Regions from separate parts of the Acidovorax sp. FG48 genome, predicted to be linked through region 1. Evidence: riboswitches for the same ligand, from Rfam matches in the RefSeq annotation. Region 1 holds a riboswitch; the other holds the start of a gene.
What was found. A riboswitch is a leader RNA that binds a small molecule or an ion and turns the genes downstream of it on or off. The one in region 1 is predicted to bind glycine.
Positions count from the first base shown of each region.

Region 2: linked by a shared signal. The riboswitch ahead of ACODSU_RS14570 (D-amino acid dehydrogenase) and the one ahead of gcvT (glycine cleavage system aminomethyltransferase GcvT) in region 1 are both predicted to bind glycine.

Region 1 covers NZ_JBMDJH010000012.1:87,676-91,080, forward strand. Annotated here, with positions in the region: gene gcvT (glycine cleavage system aminomethyltransferase GcvT) at 8-1,150, opposite strand; glycine riboswitch at 1,198-1,329, opposite strand; glycine riboswitch at 1,343-1,448, opposite strand; gene ACODSU_RS17135 (TRAP transporter large permease) at 1,454-2,731, opposite strand; gene ACODSU_RS17140 (TRAP transporter small permease) at 2,728-3,222, opposite strand; gene ACODSU_RS17145 (TRAP transporter substrate-binding protein) at 3,348-3,405, opposite strand, start outside.
Region 2 covers NZ_JBMDJH010000009.1:113,371-116,775, forward strand. Annotated here, with positions in the region: gene ACODSU_RS14560 (YXWGXW repeat-containing protein) at 1-292, shown strand, start outside; gene ACODSU_RS14565 (2-keto-4-pentenoate hydratase) at 335-1,117, opposite strand; glycine riboswitch at 1,348-1,459, shown strand; gene ACODSU_RS14570 (D-amino acid dehydrogenase) at 1,555-2,871, shown strand; gene sorU (SorU family sulfite dehydrogenase c-type cytochrome subunit) at 2,935-3,273, opposite strand; gene sorT (SorT family sulfite dehydrogenase catalytic subunit) at 3,275-3,405, opposite strand, start outside.

The DNA.
Region 1 (3,405 bases):
GATGAAATCAGCCGCGGTAGTAATTGGCCGGCACAAACGGCATGGCGCGCACTTCCATGGGCACCGCCTTGCCGCGCACGATGGCGTTGACACGGGTGCCGATGGCTACAAAGGCGGGCGTGACGTAGCCCATGGCCACGGGTTCGTTCACCGTGGGGCCCAGCAGGCCGCTGGTGACTTCGCCGATCTTCTGGCCGTCCGTGCTTTGCAGTTCGGTGTGTTCGCGCACCGGCACGCGCTCGAGCGCCACCAGGCCCACGCGCTTCCGGGGCAGGCTGGAAGGGTTGTCGATCTGTGCGAGCACCTTGTCGGCACCCGGGAAGCCGCCTGCACGCGCGCCACCGGTGCGGCGCACCTTCTGGATGGCCCAGTTCAGCGCGGCTTCGGGGGGTGTGGTGGTGGTGTCGATGTCGTTGCCATACAGGCACAGGCCTGCTTCGAGGCGCAGCGAGTTGCGGGCGCCCAGGCCGATGGGCTTGACTTCAGGCTGGACCAGCAGGGCGCGGGCGAGCGTCTCGGCCTGCGCGGCGGGTACAGAGATTTCAAAGCCGTCTTCGCCGGTGTAGCCGCTGCGGGTCACAAAGCAGTCGCAGCCTGCAATGCTGAACGCGCCACCGGTCATGAACACCAGCTTTTCAACACCGGGCGCCAAGCGGGCTAAGGCGGTGACGGCCTGTGGGCCCTGCAGAGCGAGCAGGGCGTGGTCGGGCATGGGCACCACCTTACAGCGCTGGCCGATGCGGGCCTGGATATGGGCAATGTCGCCCACCTTGCAGGCGCCGTTGACAATGACGAACAAGGTGGGCTCGCCATCCACGATGCCCTGGTTGAAGAACATCAGATCGTCAATGATCGTGCCTTCGTCGGTCAGCAGCAGACCGTAGCGCTGCTTGCCCACGGGCAGGTCGATCACATCCACGGGCATCAGGGTTTCAAACGCTGCGGCAGCGTCGGCGCCGATGAGCTTGAGCTGGCCCATGTGCGACACGTCAAACAGGCCGGCGGCGGTGCGGGTGTGCACATGCTCGGCCATCAGGCCTGCGGGGTACTGCACGGGCATGGAATAGCCTGCAAAAGGCACCATGCGGGCGCCCAGCTCGATGTGCAGGGCGTTCAGGGGCGTGGTGAGCAGGGGGGCGGTGGCTGACATGGCGGACTCCGGGCAAATGGGGGCCGCGACCAGGGTGTGGTCACGGGATTTGCCCTGCTGTCCGCTTTACCTGAGAGATTCACCGCAGCGCCCTGGCTGGCCGTGCGGTTTGCTCCTTCGGTGGATGGCCTGCACACAGTTTCTTTTCTGTGGGGCCACCTCTCTCCAGCAAGGGAACGCCCACATCGCTGCGGGCGGTTGCCAGTCCTTTTGCCTGAGCGTTCGGCTGCTGCCTGCGCCTTCGGCGGTGCTGCGCGTCTTATGGACAAGATGGAGCACTCTCTCCTGACCGGGCGATTCTAACTACTTTGCGTAGACCAGATCCCGAAGTGCCAACGAGATCGATGGCACGTAGGTGATGATCAGCAGGCACACCAGAATCACGCCCACGAACGGCAGCAGGTGCTTGATGATCCGGTCCAGCGAGATTCTGGCCACCGTGCAGGCAGCAAACAGGTTCACTCCGAACGGGGGCGTGATCATGCCCAGCGCCAGGTTCACCACCATGATCAGCCCGAAGTGCACGGGGTCTACGCCAAAGTGCATGGCCACGGGCGCCAGGATGGGGGCCAGCACGATGATCGCCGCACTGGTCTCGATGAACATGCCAATCACGAACAGCGCGGCGTTCACGCCCAGCAGGAACAGGGTCGGGGACTGCAGCACCGCCTCCAGCCACCGGCCGATGGCATCGGGCACGCCTGCACGTGTAATGAGGAATGCAAACAGCCCGGCGTTGGCGATGATGAACATGATCACCGCCGATGAGATGGCCGATTTGCGCAGGATGGCGAACAGGTCCTTGAGCTTGATCTCGCGGTAGATGACGATGCCGACCACCAGCGCGTAGAACACAGCGACGGCTGATGCCTCGGTGGGGGTGAACACGCCGCCATAGATGCCGCCCAGGATGATCACGGGCATCAGCAGCGCCCAGCCCGCCTGCAGCGTGGCCTTGCCAAAAGGCATGCGCCCATCACCGTCGTTTTTGCCCCAGCCCTTGTACTTGCAGTAACCCCACACGAACAACATGAGCGCGCCGCTGATCAGCAGCCCGGGGCCAAAGCCGGCGATGAACAGTTCACCGATCGATACCTCGGCGCTAACCCCGTACAGGATCATCGGAATGGACGGAGGGATGATCACGCCCAGCTCAGCACTGGTGGCCTGCAGCGCGGCGGCGTAGCTGGTGGGGTAGCCATGCTTGATGAGCGCAGGGATCAGGATGGCGCCAATCGCAAACGTGGTGGCGACTGACGAGCCAGACACGGCCGCAAAGATCATGCAGGTCAGCACACAGGTCATGGGCAGGCCGCCCTGCACGCCGCCGACGATGCTCTTGGCAAACTCCACCAGACGGCGCGAGATGCCACCGGTCTCCATCAGGTTGCCCGCGAGGATGAAGAAGGGGATGGCTGCCAGCGGAAACTTGTTGATGGCCCCGAACATCTCCTTGACGGAAATGAGCATGTTCGCGTTGGAGGCCTGGATGCCCAGGATGGAAGCCAAACCGATGGACACGGCCACCGAGACGGTGAGCGCAAAGCACAGCACCATCGTTGAAATCATGACCAAACTCATTGGGCAGTCTCCAGTTCCATACGCAGGGGATCAATGAGGTTGCCAATGATGCCGACGATACAAAAAAGACCACCCACCGGCATGGCCAGGTAAGCCCAAAACATGGACACAGACTCCAGCCCGGCCATGCTCTGTACCCCCCCACGTTGCGCATAGTCCCAGCCATACCAGATGATGATGCCTATGAGGGCCAGTGCCGCCAATGCCACCACCCAGTCCAGCATCCGCTTGATGCGCGGAGGACTCCAGCGGTACAGCACATCCACGCTCACCATCGCGCCCTGGCGAAACGCAGCCGGGATGGCCAGGAACACCATCCAGATCAGGCTGAAGCGGATGAGCACTTCGGTCCATTCGGCGGGCTGCTCCAGCACAAAGCGGGTCACGATCTGGAACATGCCCAGGGCCGCGGCAATCGTCAGCATGGCGCAAGCGCCGAGCATGGCGATGAAGGTGGTCCATCGCTCAAAGGTAAGAAAAGCGTTTTTCATGGGGCGGTGCCAACCATGGGTAGGTAGGAGGTGATCAGAACCAGCGATGGTTCAAGAATAAAAACGCCCGGTAGCGCAATGGCTACGGGCGTTATCAGCTGCAAAGGTAATAGCAGAGACCCAAATTACTTGACGTCGCGGATCTTGTCGATGGCAGCCTTGCCGAACTGCTTTTCAAACTCG
Region 2 (3,405 bases), on a different contig from region 1:
ACCCCGCCGCGAAGCCGTTCCACACGCCCGCAAGGGACAGGTGTGGGTGCCTGGCTACTGGGACTGGCGGGGCCACCGCCATGTATGGGTGGCAGGCCACTTTGAAAAGGTGCGGCCAGGCTACCGCTATCGCACCCCCCAGTGGGAGCAGCGCGACGGGCGCTGGGAGCTGCACCGGGGCGGTTGGGACCGCGATGGCGACGGCATTGCCAACCGCAATGACCGCGACCGTGACGGCGACGGCGTGCCCAACCGCCGCGACCACCAGCCGGACAACCCACGCCGCAACTGATCGACGCTCCGCTGGCTAGCCAGGGCGCCAGGCCCTGTGCCTTTATGGCAGGTGCAACACCGCCTGCCCCAGCCCGGGAAAGTCGGCCACCACCTCGGCCCCCGGCGCCACCAGCACGGTGCCGGTGCATGACCCGGTGGTGACCCAGTGCCCCGCGCGCAGTCCACCCAGGCTGCGCGCGCCTTCGTTGGCCAGCCACACCAGCAGGCGCAGCGGGTCGCCCGCCGGGTTGCCCCAGGTGGCATGTTGCACGGCCACGGCCCCGTTTACCGACAAAGTCACCGCTTGCGCCAGGGGCTGTGCGGTGGCCACTTCGTCGGTGCCAGTCCCCACAATCAGCGCTCCGTGGCATGCCTGGTCGGCCAGGCGGCTCCACTCGCCCTGCTGCGCCCAGGCAGCAAAGCGCGTGTCGCACACCTCGATGGCGGCCCGCACCGACGCCACGGCCGCCAGCACTTCGGCGGCGCTGTAGGGGGTGGCGCGGGCGGGCAGGTCGGCCCCCAGTTCGTAGACCCATTCCGCCTCCACCCCCATCACGGCAAAACCAGATGCAGCCAGCAACACGGGCTCGCCCGCTGCAGCCACCCACACCGAATCGCGGGTGAGTGCAGCGCGTGCCGGTTGCGCCTGGGGCGACGCAGCCCCGACCTTCCAGCCAGCGATGTGCCCGCGTGCACGCACCACCGCGTCTTGCACGGCATAGGCCTCGGAGGCATCCCGCGGGCGCAGCCCTGCGGGAAAGTCCAACGGGCGGGGCGTGCGCACTTCCCGGGCCTGGGTGATGACGGCGGCGCTGGCGGCAGGGTCCAAAGCGGTGGGGGACATGACAAAACTCTCCGTGGTGCAAGGGGTCGGCGGGATTATCGGCACCTTCCCCCATCGGCCCCGCCCCGCTGCATCAGCAACGATTGCGCCCCATTAGCCGCCGGAGTTGATCCGGCGCACAGGCTTGCCCCCTAGAATCGGCCTCGCAGGAGAGCACGGCAGGCACAGGCCACCGCTGCACCGAAGGCGCAAACTCCCATACACGCTCAGGTCCCGTACTGCACCATTCATCAAAGCCGTCTGGAGAGCCGCCTCGCGCAACGCGAAGCGCACCGAAGGAGCAAGCCGCAGCCCGGGTGGGTAGCGGTGAATCTCTCAGGTACCAAGGACAGGGGGAGCGGCAGCTAGGGCATTCATGCGCCAGCTGCACGCTATTGAATTCATAGCTGCCAGCGCATGTTTTTCTAGCGCCAGAGCCCAGAAAGGCTTTGAAAATCATGCGCGTGATCGTTTTGGGCGCCGGCTTGCTCGGCGTGACTTCGGCTTATTTCCTCTCGCAACTGGGTCACGAAGTGACCGTCATCGACCGCCAGGGCACGCCCGGCGCCGAAACCAGCTTTGCCAACGGCGGCCAGATCTCGGTGAGCCACGCCGAGCCCTGGGCCAACCCCAATGCGCCGCTCAAGGTGCTGCAATGGCTGGGCAAGGAAGATGCGCCCTTGCTCTTCCGCCTGCGCGCCGACATGCGCCAGTGGCTGTGGGGCCTGTCCTTCCTGCGCAACTGCACGCCCGCACGCACGCGCCACAACATCGAACAGATCGTGCGCCTGGGCACCTACAGCCGCGACACGCTGCAGCAGCTGCGCGCGGCCACTGGCATCCAGTACGACCAGCGCACACAGGGCATCCTGCACTTCTATACCAACCAAAAAGAATTCGACGGCGCGCTGGCCCCGGCCGAGCAGATGCGCGCGCTGGGCTGCGAGCGCCAGGTGATCAGTGCTGACGAGGCCGTGCGCATCGAGCCCGCGCTGGCCCACATCCGCCCGCAGCTCGCAGGCGCCACCTACACGGCCGAAGATGAATCCGGCGACGCCAACCAGTTCACGCGCGAGCTGGCCAAGCTGTGCGAGGCGGCGGGCGTGCAGTTCCGCATGGGCCACCACATCACCGCACTGCGCGAGGTGGGCGGCCGTATCGACCATGTCGAAGTGACCAATGCCGAAGGCCGCTTCGAGCGCGTGCGCGGCGATGCGTTTGTGCTGGCCATGGGCTCGTTCAGCCCGCTGCTGGCGCAGCCGCTGGGCATCCAGCTGCCCATCTACCCGGCCAAGGGCTACTCGGTGACGATGCCGGTCAAGGACGCCAGCAAGGCACACCAGGTGAGCCTGACGGACGACGAGTTCAAGCTCGTGTTCTCACGCTACACCAGCGAGCGGGGCGACCGCCTGCGCATTGCGGGCACGGCGGAATTGAATGGCTACGACCGCCACCTGAACCAGGTGCGCTGCGAGGCCATCGTGCGGCGGGTGGAGCAGCTCTTCCCCGGCGCCGGCGACACCACCCAGGCGCAGTTCTGGAGCGGCCTGCGCCCCGCCACGCCCAGCAACGTGCCGCTGATCGGCAAGACCAAAGTGGGCAATTTGTTCCTCAACACCGGCCACGGCACGCTGGGCTGGACGCACGCCTGCGGCTCGGGCAAGGCGCTGGCCGACATCGTGAGTGGCCGCGTGCCCGAGGTGGACTTTGCGTTCCAGGGGCTGCAAGGGCGCGCAGCCGGGGCGGCGCTGGTGCCGTCGCGCACGGCGGCCTGAGGCAGCGCGCGGTTGCAGGCGGTTGCAGCGAGGCCACGCTGCAACCGGTGCGAAAGGCTGCGCCTACTTGGCCGCGCCCGTGGCGTGCGCCACAAACTGCGCCACGGCCAACATGTCCTTCTCGCTCATGCGCTCGGCATACGAGGGCATTACACCGATGCCCGCCTTGAGCGCGCGCAACACGCGGCCCGCGTCGGGCTTCAACTCATCCAGCACCGGTCCGACCTGACCTTCAGCACCCGCAGCCTGCAGCGTGTGGCACACGGCGCAGGCGGGCTGGATCTTGGTGAACAGCTCCTTGCCGCGCGCCAGTTCGGCCGGGTCGGCGGCCGCAGCCGACGCACAGGCGCCAGCTGCCCACAGCGCCGCGGCAAGGCGACGCGCTCCGTTGCTCCCACCCATCTCAGGCCACGGTCACGGTGACGGCGTGGTCGCGCCAGCTGGCGTTGTTGTAGCCGCCCAGGTTTTCCTCGCGCTGCTCGGCCTGCACATTGCCTGCCGTGTCGGTGGCGCGGCTGGCCAACACATGGGTGC